2 linked regions of the Prochlorococcus marinus str. MIT 0919 genome follow. The protein of the gene in region 1 interacts with the protein of each later gene in a pairwise test. Links are inferred from orthologs where the notes say so. Each region holds a gene or a part of one and is shown on either strand. Other genes may lie near its edges.

Region 1 (5,643 bases):
CAGTCTTTGGCAAAAAGTGGGAAGTATGACGTTTTAATAACTCTTGGTGCTGTTATTCGAGGAGACACGCCACATTTTGAAGTAGTTATTAATGAATCTAGTAAAGGGATTGCTTCCGTTGCTAGGGAAATTGGCATACCAATTATTTTTGGTGTTTTAACTACTGACACAATGCAGCAAGCTTTAGAAAGGGCCGGTATCAAAAGCAATCTTGGCTGGAATTATGCTTTGCAAGCTCTAGAAATGGCTTCATTAATGAAAGTATTGAGTTGATAAATCATTATTAATTAACTATTGGATTGACCATTTCCCCTTTTTTAAGGCATGCTCTTCATAAAGGGTTAAAACCTTTCTCGCGGATGTAGCTCAGTGGTAGAGCATCTCCTTGCCAAGGAGAGGGTCGAGAGTTCGAATCTCTTCATCCGCTTTCTAAAATTCTTAGAAAGACTTTGCTTTATTAACTTTAATTAGTAAATCCTGGTCGGCACAAAGTTTGAAGCCAATTTGCTTATAAAACTCTTGTTGATGAGTGGTCATTAAATATATTTTTTCTATCCCTTTCATTGAAGGGGATGATACAAGGGCTTCTACAACGGTTCTCCCTAGCCCTTGTCCTTGTAGGTCACCTGCTACAACTACGTCCCAAAGGACACCTCTATAGACACCATCACTGATGGCTCTTCCAAATCCAACCATTCTTTGACCGTCCCAAATCGAAACTACAACAGTACTTTTTGCCAATAATTTACGAAGATTTTTGTAGCTTCTATTCTGAGCCCAAAAAGCATGAGTATCTAGCAGCCTTTTTAATTCGAATAAACCTCTTTTGGGTATTAGATGTGGACCTAACCCAAGCCAACGCAACCCAGGAGCTCCTGATGCATGTTTAATGAGCTTTAAGGATGTCATGCAAATAAATTAAATCCTTTTTGGATGAAAAAGGTTTCTTTTTGATTGGATAATTTAATAGTTGTTTTATAGCGCTTAATATTTTTCTACTAAGTTTTGATCTTGGTCGTTGTTAGGCTTAATAAGTATATTTTCGACTTGCTGACCATGCTCAAGCTTTTGCTGGGAGACCCCAACGCCAGAAAGCTCAAGCGTTACCAGCCAATTGTAAGTGATATCAATCTCTTAGAAGAGGTGATATCGCCTTTGAGTGATGATCAATTACGTTCTAAAACGGTTGATTTTCGAACTCGTGTAGGAAATGTTTCAGGTCTAGAAAAACAGCGAGAATTATTGGATGAGCTTCTTCCAGAAGTTTTTGCAGTAGTTAGAGAAGCTAGTAAACGAGTATTAGGAATGCGTCATTTTGATGTGCAATTAATTGGGGGGATGGTTTTACATGAAGGTCAAATTGCCGAAATGAAAACTGGAGAAGGCAAAACTTTGGTTGCAACTTTGCCAAGTTTTTTAAATGCTTTAACTGGCAGAGGTGTTCATGTAGTGACTGTGAATGATTATTTGGCACGAAGAGATGCTGAATGGATGGGGCAAGTGCATCGATTTCTTGGTTTGACCGTTGGTTTGATTCAGCAGGATATGGACCCATTAGAAAGACGTAAAAATTATGAATGTGATATTACTTATGCAACTAATTCTGAATTAGGTTTTGACTATTTGAGAGATAATATGGCTGCTGACCTTAATGAAATAGTTCAAAGAGATTTTCAATTCTGTATTATTGATGAAGTTGATTCAATTTTGATTGATGAGGCACGAACACCACTAATTATTTCAGGTCAAGTAGAAAGGCCACAAGAAAAGTATGAAAAGGCTGCAGAGGTTGTTTACTCTTTAAATAGAGCTGCTGAAATGGGAAAAGATGGTATTGACCCTGAAGGGGACTATGAGGTTGATGAGAAGCAAAGAACTTGTACTTTGACAGATGAAGGGTTTTCTAAATCTGAACAATTACTTAAAGTTAGTGATTTATATGATCCAAAAGATCCATGGGCTCACTACATAACTAATGCGTTAAAAGCAAAAGAATTATTTATTAAAGATGTTAACTATATAGTACGAAATGGAGAAGCAGTTATTGTTGATGAGTTTACTGGCCGAGTGATGCCAGGACGCAGATGGAGTGATGGACAGCATCAAGCAATTGAAGCAAAAGAGCAATTAAATATTCAACCAGAGACACAAACATTGGCTTCTATTACATATCAGAACTTCTTTCTGTTGTATCCACGCTTAGCGGGTATGACTGGAACTGCAAAAACTGAAGAAGTTGAATTTGAAAAAACATATAAGCTTGAAACAACTGTTATTCCTACAAATAGGCCTCGCTCAAGAAAAGATTGGGTAGATCAGGTTTATAAAACTGAAGATGGTAAATGGAGAGCAGTGGCTAATGAGACGGCAGGTATTCATAAGCAAGGAAGACCTGTTTTGGTTGGTACTACTAGTGTTGAAAAAAGTGAACTTCTTAGTGCCTTATTAGCCGATCAAGAGATTCCACATAATTTATTAAATGCTAAGCCGGAAAATGTTGAACGAGAAGCAGAAATTGTTGCTCAAGCGGGGAGAGCCGGTGCTGTGACAATTGCTACCAATATGGCTGGGAGAGGTACGGACATCATTCTTGGGGGAAATAGTGACTATATGGCGAGATTAAAATTAAGAGAGGTTCTTTTACCAAAACTAGTCAAGCCTGAAGCAGGCCACAAGCCACCTGTGCCTTTGCAGCGTCGTCAGGAATCTCCTGGTGGTTTTGGAAAAGATGAAGATCCAAATGCAACAATTATTAAGAGCAAGCCTCCTAGCGAAGCTAGTGCAATAGGCACCTTATACCCATGTGTGCTTACAGAAGAAACTCAGAAAGTACTTATAGATTTAGAGCGCAAATTAGTTAAAGAATGGGGAGATAGAACTTTTACATCTATTGAGTTGGAGGATCGCATATCTACGGCTGCTGAGAAGGCACCAACTGATGATTTGCTAATACAATCTCTGAGAGAAGCAATTGCATTAGTTAAATCTGAATATGATGTAGTTGTTGAAAAGGAAGAAATTCATGTTCGTGAAGCTGGAGGTTTGCATGTTATTGGTACTGAAAGGCATGAATCTCGTCGAGTAGATAATCAATTAAGAGGTAGGGCTGGTAGGCAAGGTGATTTGGGAAGTACAAGGTTCTTTTTATCTCTAGGTGATAATTTGCTCCGTATTTTTGGTGGTGAAAGAGTCGCTGGATTAATGAACGCTTTTAAAGTTGATGAAGACATGCCTATTGAATCCGGGATGTTAACTAGATCATTAGAGAGTGCTCAAAAGAAAGTAGAAACTTATTATTATGATATTAGAAAACAAGTATTTGAATATGATGAAGTTATGAATAATCAACGACGTGCTGTTTATTCTGAACGAAGAAGAGTTTTAGATGGTGTTGGTTTAAAAAGACAAGTTATTGGCTATGGAGAAAAGACTATGGAGGAAATTGTTTATGCTTATGTCAATCCAGACTTGCCTTCTGAGGAATGGGACTTGGCTCAACTAGTTGGAAAAGTTCAAGAGTTTGTTAATTTGCTGGGTGATTTGAAACCTGATGATTTAGATGGACTAGATATTGATGAGTTAAAAGCATTTCTCCAAGAGCAATTACGTAATGCTTATGATGTTAAGGAAGCGCAAATTGAGGAGCAGAGGCCTGGATTAATGCGTGAAGCAGAAAGATTTTTCATTCTTCAACAGATTGATACTCTTTGGAGAGAACATTTACAAGCTATGGATGCGTTAAGGGAATCAGTTGGACTGAGAGGGTATGGGCAAAAAGATCCTTTAATTGAATATAAAAATGAAGGTTATGATATGTTCCTTGAAATGATGACAAATATGCGTAGAAATGTTATTTATTCTATGTTTATGTTCCAGCCAGCCCCTGCATCGGATCAAAAATAATTCTTCTAACCTAATCTCCTAAAAATTCAATAATTTCCTTGTCCTTTAAACTCTGAGCTTTGCCAGGAGAAACATTATTAGAATTATTATCGTCAACAAGAACTTTCAAGGCGTTATTCATAGCATTGACTTGGCCTTCGAGATAATCAATTCTTTCCATAAGGTTTCTTATGACGTTTGCTTCTGTATCAGGCAAAGCAGAGTGAGCTAAAGGATTAATACGTACTCCACTTTGATGGACAACTCGGCCTGGGATTCCTACAACTGTACTATCAGCTTCTACATCTCTCACTACAACAGAGCCAGCACCTATTCTGGTATTAGTCCCGACTTTTATAGCTCCTAGTACTTTGGCACCAGCACCTATTACTACATTTTCTGCCAATGTGGGATGTCTTTTGCCGTGATCTTTGCCGGTACCACCAAGAGTAACACCTTGGTATAGCAGACATCTATTGCCTATTTCAGTTGTTTCCCCTATTACTACTCCCATTCCATGATCGATAAAAACTCCTTTACCAATTTGAGCTCCTGGATGTATTTCAATACCCGTTAATGATCGTGTTGCTTGGCTAAGCAGTCTTGGCAGAAGAGGAATTCCCAACTTCCATATCCGATGACTAATTCTATGAAGAAAGATGGCTTGAAAGCCTGGGTAGCAAAGAATAATTTCGAGTAGTCCTCTAGCTGCAGGATCTCTTTCTCGAATGATTGCTATGTCTGATTTGATGGCTTTAAGCATTTGCTCAAAGGGAAAATAATTAGTTGGTTATTTGATAAGGCCTATCTCTTTTCGAAGTTGTTCAATAGTTGATTCACTGAGATAATTTTCAGCACAATGTATTTGTGGCATTCGCATAAGTTGAGATCTGTTTTGTCTAAGTGTATGTTCAATTAGTGGAAGGCTTGGGCTGTCACATAAGACGTAATTAGCTGCTCTTAAAAGAGCAAGTAATCTGCTGCCTACATCAGGATTAGCTGTCATTAGTAGTAGTTCATTGCCTCTCATGCTGTGAAGAATTACTTCCGCAGCTCTGAGAATGCCAGGACTAATACTCACAATTCCAACACAACTACCTGCTCTCAGTTCTTTTAACATTGATAATTCATTTCGAAAATCACTAAGGTCTACTGCAATTGCTCTTACTCCATGCTGCTTAGCTAATTCTTCAAGTGGTTGAAGAAAATAACGACTAGTTACTACTGTTCCATTGTTAGAACTTTCAAGTACACTTTCTAATTCTTCCATGGGAACTACCTCTACTGGAACATTTAAGTTAGGTTCAAGTTCTTCGGCTATAAGCATTGAAGCCCCAATATCTTCTCTAGGAGTACTTACCAATACCCTGGCACCACATCTCAACCGCCAGTCAATTTCTTTCACAAATAGCTCTCTTGTTTGCTGAAGTGTGCACCCAGCATTTAGGAGACCATCAACAGATTTCCTCACCTCTTGATCTATATCAATAACACCTTTATTTCTATAATTGGAAGAAGTTTTGACTTCGCGTTGTTTTTGTTGATCTCGAACATATATCCCTGAACCAGCTATTGCTTCTACTACCCCGTCAGTTTCTAATTGTCGATATACCTTACTAATAGTATTCCTATGCAGTCCAGTCTGCATTGCGAGTTGACGAGTGCTAGGAAGCCTGTGTCCAGGCGGGTAATGCCTAGCTGCTATTGCAAAGCAAATCTGATTATAAAGTTGACTGGATGCAGGAATATCACTTTCCTGCT
Region 2 (8,484 bases), 470 kb from region 1 along the record:
CTTAAGGAGGCAGGGATGCCGTCCTGATGAAAGAATTTCAGGGGTCGCTTTTGTAGAAGGGTTTTCTATTGAAAATGGTTTGTTAACTCAAACATTGAAGCAAAAACGCCAACAAATCACAGAACGAGATTCAAATGCAATAGCTTTAATTTATAGTTCTTGATTGTTGTTAACCCGTTTATTTGGTTGACCAATTTCACATTCACTGAGAGTCTTGGCTTTTGATAAAGTTTTTCTCTAAGGATGACTATCTCTATAAAACGTTCTATCACGATTAGAGCTGTTGTTACTCCATCTTGGAAAGAAGAGGCTGAAAGAGAGATCAGCAGTGCTATTGCAAATACTGATCAACAACTTTCTCAGCTTGAGAAAGAAGGCCAACAGATAGTTGAGGGCCTACGAAGCCAGAGTGCAAACCCTTTAGATCCTAGGATTCAAGATCAGGTTGCTCAAGTTCAACAACAAGTTGCAGGGAAGCGGTCCGAATTGGAAGAGCAAAAAAGAAATCTATTGCAAAATCAATCCCAAGTAAGGGAGCTGGCAATGGATGAGATTGTTGAGCAGGGTCAGATTGAAAGTTTTTGTGATTTAAATGTTGGAGATAATTTAGTAAATAAAATGCAAGTCTCGGTATTAGTTAAAGATGGAGTTGTCCAATCAATTGATCAATCTTAATTATTGGAATACCTTATAATAAGTTAGTAACAAAGCCACATCTCTAGTTTTAATTATACCTCTTTAGAGTTTTCCTTGTATTGATTATCTCAATTAATCAATTTTGTGCATTACTACTTGTTGGGTTCAAATTCTCTCAAAACTCTTGCCCTAGGGAGTTACTTGAAAACTAGTATTTCACATTATTCTGGATTCATATTTTTATTCTTAATAGTGCTTTCTATCATTGATGTTCATGACATCTTCTGTTGAGTTCAGTTGAGTTGTTTGGGAATTTTTAGCAAAGCCTATACCGAAACCTTTAAAATAAAAGTTGGCATCTTTGTGCCTGTAGTTGGATGGAGATCTAAAATACGAATTAACCGGCAGCAGCATTCCACAGTTCTGGAGTTCTGTTGAATAGGACGCTGAAGATCCCTAAACAACCATTCCTTGGAGAAACGTTTTGGCAACACACGACATCTTTATGCCTGCTCTTAGTTCAACGATGACTGAGGGGAAAATAGTTGAATGGCTTAAGAAACCAGGCGACAAGGTCGGGAGAGGGGAGGCCGTCCTGGTTGTTGAGTCAGACAAGGCTGATATGGATGTTGAATCTTTTCAAGATGGATTCCTTGCCGCTGTTTTGATGCCAGATGGCGGGACTGCGCCAGTTGGGGAAACTATCGGTTTGATTGTTGAAACAGAAGGTGAAATAGCTGATGTTCAAGCAAAAAATCCAACCAATCAACCTGCCGCAAAACTACCTAAGCAGGAAGGGACGCAGTCTTCCAAAGAAAATAATAACTCTGAAGAATCATCTTCCAAGGTCTCACCACCACCACCGCCACAAAGACAACCGATCAATACACCAGCACCAATTATTGTTAATGATGGGAGAATCGTTGCGACTCCAAAGGCTAGAAAGTTTGCTTCTCAAACTGGGGTGGATTTAGCAACAGTCCCTGGCTCTGGTCCGCATGGGAGAATTCAATTAGAGGATGTTCAAAGAGCGCAGGGTCAGCCAATAACAGTTCCATGGATTGCAGAAAGCAATGCTCCTGCAGCTGTGCAGCATGAGAAAAAAGACTCTGCGAACAGTGCCATTCCATTGACTAATGACTCTAATAAGGTTGAGGTACCAAAGGGGAATAGCTTTGGTGGTCAGGGCGAAACAATTGCTTTTAATACTCTGCAGCAAGCAGTTAATAGAAATATGGAAGCAAGTTTGTCTGTTCCTTGTTTCAGGGTGGGCTATGCAATTAATACAGATAAACTTGATTCTTTTTATAAGCAAGTTAAGCCAAAGGGGGTAACCATGACTGCCTTGCTGGCTAAGGCAGTTGGTCAAACCCTTTCTCGACATCCTCAGTTAAATGTGACTTTTACAAATGAGGGCATGTCTTACCCGTCCCAAATTAATGTTGCTGTAGCAGTTGCAATGGAGGAAGGTGGTCTTATAACACCTGTCCTGCAGGATGCTGATCATACGGATTTATTTGAATTGTCACGTCAATGGGCAGATTTAGTTAAGCGATCTAGATCAAAACAACTTCAGCCAAATGAATACAACAGTGGAACTTTTACTCTTTCAAACTTGGGCATGTTTGGAGTTGATCGATTTGATGCAATACTCCCGCCAGGTACAGGAGCGATTTTGGCTGTCGCTGCATCCTTGCCCACAGTCGTAGCAGGCAAGGATGGTTCGATTTCGGTCAAGAAACAAATGCAAGTGAATCTTACTGCGGACCATAGAGTGATTTATGGAGCAGATGGTGCGGCTTTTTTAAGAGATCTGGCCAACTTGATTGAAAATCATCCTGAGGATATTTCCTCATAAAGAGTTTTGTTAATTCAATTAAAAATATCCGCATAGATTGTCAATTTTGAAAAGAGATTTATTACTAAGTTCTTATGACTATAAGTTGGATCAGAGGCTTATAGCCCAAGAGCCATTAGACCCCCGTCATGAGGCTCGATTAATGCTTATTTCTAAAGAGCTTCAGAAAAACTCATTAGGCATAAAACATTTAAAGGTATGGGATTTGGTTGATGAGTTGCATGCAGGTGATTTGATTGTCATGAATGATACTCGTGTTTTGAAAGCACGAGTTCGAGTACGTTTAGCAAGTGGTTCCTTAGCGGAGCTGTTATTACTTGAGCCACAAGGTGAGGGCCTATGGCTTTGTTTGGGCAAGCCAGCCAAGAAGATGAAGCCTGGTGATTATTTGTGGTTGGAGTCTTTAGAGCAGGAGCCTGTGCGTCTACAAGTTATTCGTAAAGATAATCTTACTGGTGGAAGAGTAGTTCAATTCCCTAAATGTTTTAGTGAAAGAGAAACTATCGAGAATTTCCTCGAAAGATATGGAGAGGTTCCACTCCCTCCATATATTCAAAGACATGACTCCACGGATGAAAGTCGCTATCAAACTCGGTATGCCTCTCGACCGGGAGCTGTTGCTGCTCCAACAGCGGGTTTGCATTTAAGTGATGAACTTTTAAATGCCTTTCAACTTCGTGGGATTAGACAAGTAAGCGTAACTTTACATGTTGGTCTTGGTACTTTTAGACCTTTAGAGAAGGAGGACCTTATAGACCTTGAACTCCATAAAGAATGGGTCGAAGTCAAGCAAGAAGTAATTGATGCTATTGCAGATTGCCAAGCTCGTGGTGGTCGTGTTATTGCTGTGGGAACAACAACCGTGAGGTCACTAGAAGCTTCGTTCGCATTAGGGGACGGATCTTTAATACCTTTTAAGGGATCAGTAGATTTAGTGATAAAGCCTGGCCATCAATTTGGCGCAATAGATGGACTGTTGACAAATTTTCATTTACCTAAAAGTTCTTTATTACTATTAGTCAGTGCTCTCATTGGGAGAGAGCGCTTGCTAGCAGTTTATAAAGAAGCAATAGATCGTAGGTATCGTTTCTTTTCCTATGGAGATGCAATGTTGATTACACCAGAAGCTGTATTACCTGAAGCTCGCAGTTGAAATATTAATTGGGTTAGGGTTGTTCAAGAATTCCACTTGGCACGTCACTAAACATTACGGAAGAAAGGTATCTTTCGGCTAAATCTGGAAGGATTACAACAATAGTTTTCCCTGCAAATTCTTCTTGTTCTGCCAGTCTAATAGCGGCTGTAGCGGCAGCTCCACAAGATATCCCAACGAGCAGACCTTCTTCTTTGGAGAGACGGAGAGCCATGTCAATGGATTCTTCATTCGTTACTTGCTCTACACGATCGACTACAGAAAGATCTAGGTTCTTGGGGATAAAACCAGCTCCAATACCTTGGATTTTATGAGGACCAGGCTTTACTTCTTCTCCATTAAGAGTTTGGGTGATTACAGGACTATGTGAAGGCTCTACTGCGACTGAAAGAATTGACTTGCCTTTCTCTTCTTTTAAAAACTTTGAAATGCCTGTAATTGTTCCTCCTGTCCCTACGCCTGCGACAAGCACATCAATATTTCCATCACAGTCGTTCCAAATTTCTGGCCCCGTTGTCTTGAAATGGATTTCTGGGTTTGCAGGATTGTCGAATTGTCCTGGCATGAAATATTTTTTTGAATCACTTTCTGCTATCTCTTTAGCTTTTGCAATTGCACCTGGCATTCCTTTGGCTGCTTCAGTGAGAATTAACTCTGCTCCAAGAACTGACATGACTCTACGTCTTTCTAAAGACATAGATTCAGGCATTGTCAAAACTATCTTGTATCCTCTTGCTGCAGCAGTAAATGCAAGTGCGATACCTGTATTGCCTGAAGTTGGTTCAATGATTGTTTGATTTTTCGTTAACAAGCCTTTTTGCTCAGCATCCCAAATCATGTTTGCTCCAATTCTGCATTTGACGCTGTAGGCAGGATTGCGTCCTTCAATTTTTGCTAGTACATTCGCCTTAGCATTTTTGGTAACAGAGTTAAGCCTTACTAAGGGGGTGTTGCCGATTGCAGCACTGTTATCTTCGTAAATACGAGCCATTTTAAAAATTTACTTTTTATATAATTAGCCAAAATCTAGCCATATTGCACGTAACTGACTTCAACTAATAACGCTTAGATGCTTTTTAGGTATTCAAGGCTGTTTTAAAGCGTTCCCAAAGTTCACTTGGTTTTTCAAGTCCGACTGAAATTCGCAGAAGGTTTGAGGGTACCCCGCATTCTTCTGCCCATTTTAATTCTTGGTAATGAGCTAATAGAACGTATGGACATGCCAAGGTGAAATTTGTTCCTAAGCTTGGACCTTTGCAAACTTTTAAAGAATTATAAAATCTTTTTGTTTTTGCTAAACCTCCGAATAACTCAAGTGAAAGTAGACATCCAAAACCAGCTTTAGGCCGCATAAGAGACTTGAAGTTTGAACAATGTTCTGGATGGAAAACTCTTTTGACATCAGGGTGGTCTTCAAGATTTCTTTTTAAAACCAAGCAAGAATTGTTTAATTCGTTTATGCGAAGATGTACATCCTTACTAGCCTTTTCAAGAGCAATTGAGTCTGAATCAGATAGTTCTGCTAGTAAAGAATTAGGAATTGTTTCTTGGAATAGCTGTTTCCATTTCGAATGAGGGCTAATGACCAGAGACCCAGCAAGAATGTCACCTCGTCCAGCAAAACTTTTTGTTAATGAACTAAATATTAAATCTGCATAAGGTAATGCATCAATATTTACAGGAGATCCAATAGTGTCATCAGCAATGACTGGTATACCCCTCTGATGAGCAAGTTTTGATATTAAAGGCAAGTCAACACATTGCAGCATTGGGTTGCTTGGAAGCTCAACTATTAATGCCGAGGGCCTTTTTTGGTCAAGTTCTATCTCTAGCTTACAAGGGTCTTTTGTGAGGCTCAGTTCACTACCGTTAAATATTTTTTCAGGAAGTTTTAAGACGTCAACATAAGGGAAGCCAACTTGAAATGATGCTTTGTTGAAACTCAGTCTATTTAATGCTTCAAGTGCTGTTGTGAGTGCTGCCATCCCTGAAGGATGAATATGGATTAAGCTCGATTCGCAACCATATATATGTGCTAATCGATTTCGTATTAACTCTCTAGCCCTCTCTCCATCAGAAGCTAAAGGAGACTTCTCTTGGTTAAGTGCTATCGCAGCCTGCCTTGATGAGGCCCCTAGGCCAGTGTGCTGCCAAAACGCTTTAGCAGTGGGAGTTGTGTGTTCATCAACAATTAAGCAAAAGAGACCAGATTCTTCTTTTATTGTTATATGCGCATTGGGGGTGACACTTTTGCAATATTGTCTAGCCTTTTTCGCAGTAGGAAGATTCGGGTAAGGCCAACAAGTATTTTGCGATTGCTCTGATTTGCTTAAAGCTCTATTAGCTATTTGAGCCACTATAGGATTTAACCCAAATCGTGGATAAATAGATTGTAGAGTTGCCATGCATGCTGGATCGTTTTCCTCATACGCAATAACATCCCTCCAGAGCGGCAAGGCTACAGAGACAGCATGGGGGCTCTGAGGAATTGCTTTTCCAGTATCTCTGGCCTCCCAGTAGGGGTCTAGTAGCAAATTTCTTTCAGTCACTTCAATTGATTTAAGCCATGCTTTAGATCGTTACTAAGATCGATAAAGTCTTCACAGCCAACTGAAAACCTTACAAGAGATTCAGTGATACCTAGGAAATCCTTTGCTTTGTTAGATACGGATGCATGAGTCATGGTCGCCGGATGACAGACAAGACTCTCCACTCCACCAAGGCTTTCAGCCATGGTGAAATAGCTAAGACTTTTACAAAATGAGTATGTTTCTGATTGATTGGTTTTAAGCTTGGCAGTAACAATTGCTCCTCCGAAACGCATTTGTTTTTTTGCTAAATCATATTGAGGATGGCTTGGGTGAAAAGGATATATAATTTCTTCTACTACGGGATTTTCTGCCAATTCAGTTGCTAAAGAGAATGCATTCTGCACTTGTTTTTCAAGTCTTAAAGGTAGTGTTTTTACACCTCGAGTGATGAGCCAACAATCAAAAGGAGAAGATTGAAGACCTAAAGCTTTCTGAGAAAACCTCATTTTTTCAGACCAAGAAGGATCATTGGTACAAACCACGCCTCCTAAAGCATCTGAATGACCATTGATGTATTTAGTTGTACTTGTCAAGGACATGGTGGCACCTAAATCCAATGGTTTCTGAATTAGTCCTGTAGCGAATGTGTTATCTACGACTACTGGTACGTTGTGCTTTTTAGCAATGCCACAGACCTTTTCAATATCAATTATTTTCAAAAGAGGATTGGTCGGACTCTCAATCCAAATCATGTCTGGGTTATGCTCAGTGATTGAATTAATTGAGGCATCTTTGGTAAAGTCAATCCATTGTGTTCTTATGCCAAATTTATTAAAAACTTGTTCAAATAAACGTACTGTACATCCGTATAAGTTCTCTTCACACAGGACAAGGTCTCCTGTCTTAAGTGAGGCAGCCACAGCTGTAACAGCACTAACTCCAGAAGCGAAAACTGTCGAATATCTACAATTCTCTAGTGAAGCCAAGATAGACTCCAAGACTCTAAAATTAGGGTTGCCTGATCGGGTGTAGTCGAACCCTCCCGGGTTGCCATGCTCAAATGTAGAGCTTTGAAATATCGGAGGCATAACCGTACCAGTCTTTTCAGCGAAGGTTTCGCCATGATGAATCAATTGAGTGCTTATGCCGGCAGTATTATTTTTGTTTTGATTAGTTGATGCCACTTTAAACAGTCCCCGAATTTCTTCAGCTTAGATAATTCTATGAAATATTTTTCTCTGGAGAATACTTTTGTTTATCTAAAGACTTTTCGTCATTTAAAACAGAGTTTAATCAGGATATTTTGAATCTTACGTGCCTATAGGCTTACCGCAAAATACAATTGAGGCTTACACAAGATTAACTAGAATTCAATCCTTGCTTTAGACGATAAAATGCTTCTTTTTTATGTTATACATCTGAAAGTCTTGTATTACAAAGAGAAATAGTTAACCTAGAGCTTGCAGCCAGATTTAATTGTTAAGCATGGTTTTTTTCCAGCCTTCTTCTTGAGACCATTCCCACACTCTAGGGTCTCTAAAATGATCTGCTATGCGATCAAAATCAGTTTCTTTCATTGATACATACTCTAGCCATCTTTTAATATCTTTAGGCTTTATTGGATCCATTTGATTTACAAGTTTAATACCCTCTTTTCTTGTCATTACAGATGATCTTATATCCTTAGATACATGATCAGTACACCTTCCATAGCCAAATTTTATATATTTTAAATAGTCATGAACTCCATTTTCGTGAATATCATCTAAGTTTGAACCGGTTCTATAAGTTCTTTCGAAAGGCTCATCTGAAACTTCAAAACCAAACTCTTTTATCATTAATTCAAGATGTTTATTTGAATCCCATTCAATATAGTGACCTAGGTATATTTGTCTCAGATTTATATCGAAAATTTCTTTATCAGATGGATATTTCCAGGGATTCATATCCTGAATGCTTATACCATCTAATCCAACAAAAAAATTCCAATCAAAGCCTCTTCCTGCATGTTCCGTTCTTTCTCTATAGTTCATCTCTGGAAAGTCTTGCATTGAAAACTGACCGCATAAATCAGCATACCCATGTTCTCCCCAAAAAATGAGTGGTATTTTTTGTTGTATTGCAATTCGTGGTGCCGTGGTAAATATTCCCATATGTCCGTGCCAGTTCATATCTCCCATGACAACAAAGGCTAACTTATTTAATTTTTTCAAAATGGATATTGATGGACTGAATATAAGATGATCACAATTAAAACATTCTCTCATCCTAAGTAGATTTCTCCAACCAACTTTAGAATAATTATT

What was found. Proteins that work in one complex are often made in the same cells at the same time.
Region 2: the proteins of cysE (region 1) and cysK interact in binary tests that used the Escherichia coli proteins (3 or more experiments, as listed by UniProt). The link is inferred for Prochlorococcus marinus str. MIT 0919 from one-to-one orthologs.

The regions. Positions count from the first base shown.
Region 1 is NZ_CP114779.1:1,085,555-1,091,197, reverse strand. What follows is about bases 2,780-5,642. They hold cysE (serine O-acetyltransferase), read right to left. Parts: upstream 4,646-5,642; coding sequence 3,914-4,645; downstream 2,780-3,913. Other genes in these bases: O5635_RS06085 (GntR family transcriptional regulator), read right to left, coding at 4,673-5,642; secA (preprotein translocase subunit SecA), read left to right, coding at 2,780-3,903. Also shown: ribH (6,7-dimethyl-8-ribityllumazine synthase), read left to right, coding at 1-273; O5635_RS06100 (GNAT family N-acetyltransferase), read right to left, coding at 439-909; more of secA, read left to right, coding at 1,057-2,779; more of O5635_RS06085, read right to left, coding at 5,643-5,643.
Region 2 is NZ_CP114779.1:1,556,858-1,565,341, forward strand. Bases 2,650-5,461 are described here. They hold cysK (cysteine synthase A), read right to left. Parts: upstream 4,639-5,461; coding sequence 3,661-4,638; downstream 2,650-3,660. Other genes in these bases: queA (tRNA preQ1(34) S-adenosylmethionine ribosyltransferase-isomerase QueA), read left to right, coding at 2,650-3,647; O5635_RS08545 (PLP-dependent transferase), read right to left, coding at 4,724-5,461. Outside these bases: O5635_RS08520 (AMP-binding protein), read left to right, coding at 1-163; O5635_RS08525 (YlqD family protein), read left to right, coding at 244-675; O5635_RS08530 (dihydrolipoamide acetyltransferase family protein), read left to right, coding at 1,121-2,494; more of queA, read left to right, coding at 2,532-2,649; more of O5635_RS08545, read right to left, coding at 5,462-6,196; O5635_RS08550 (trans-sulfuration enzyme family protein), read right to left, coding at 6,193-7,362; O5635_RS08555 (N-acetyl sugar amidotransferase), read right to left, coding at 7,651-8,484.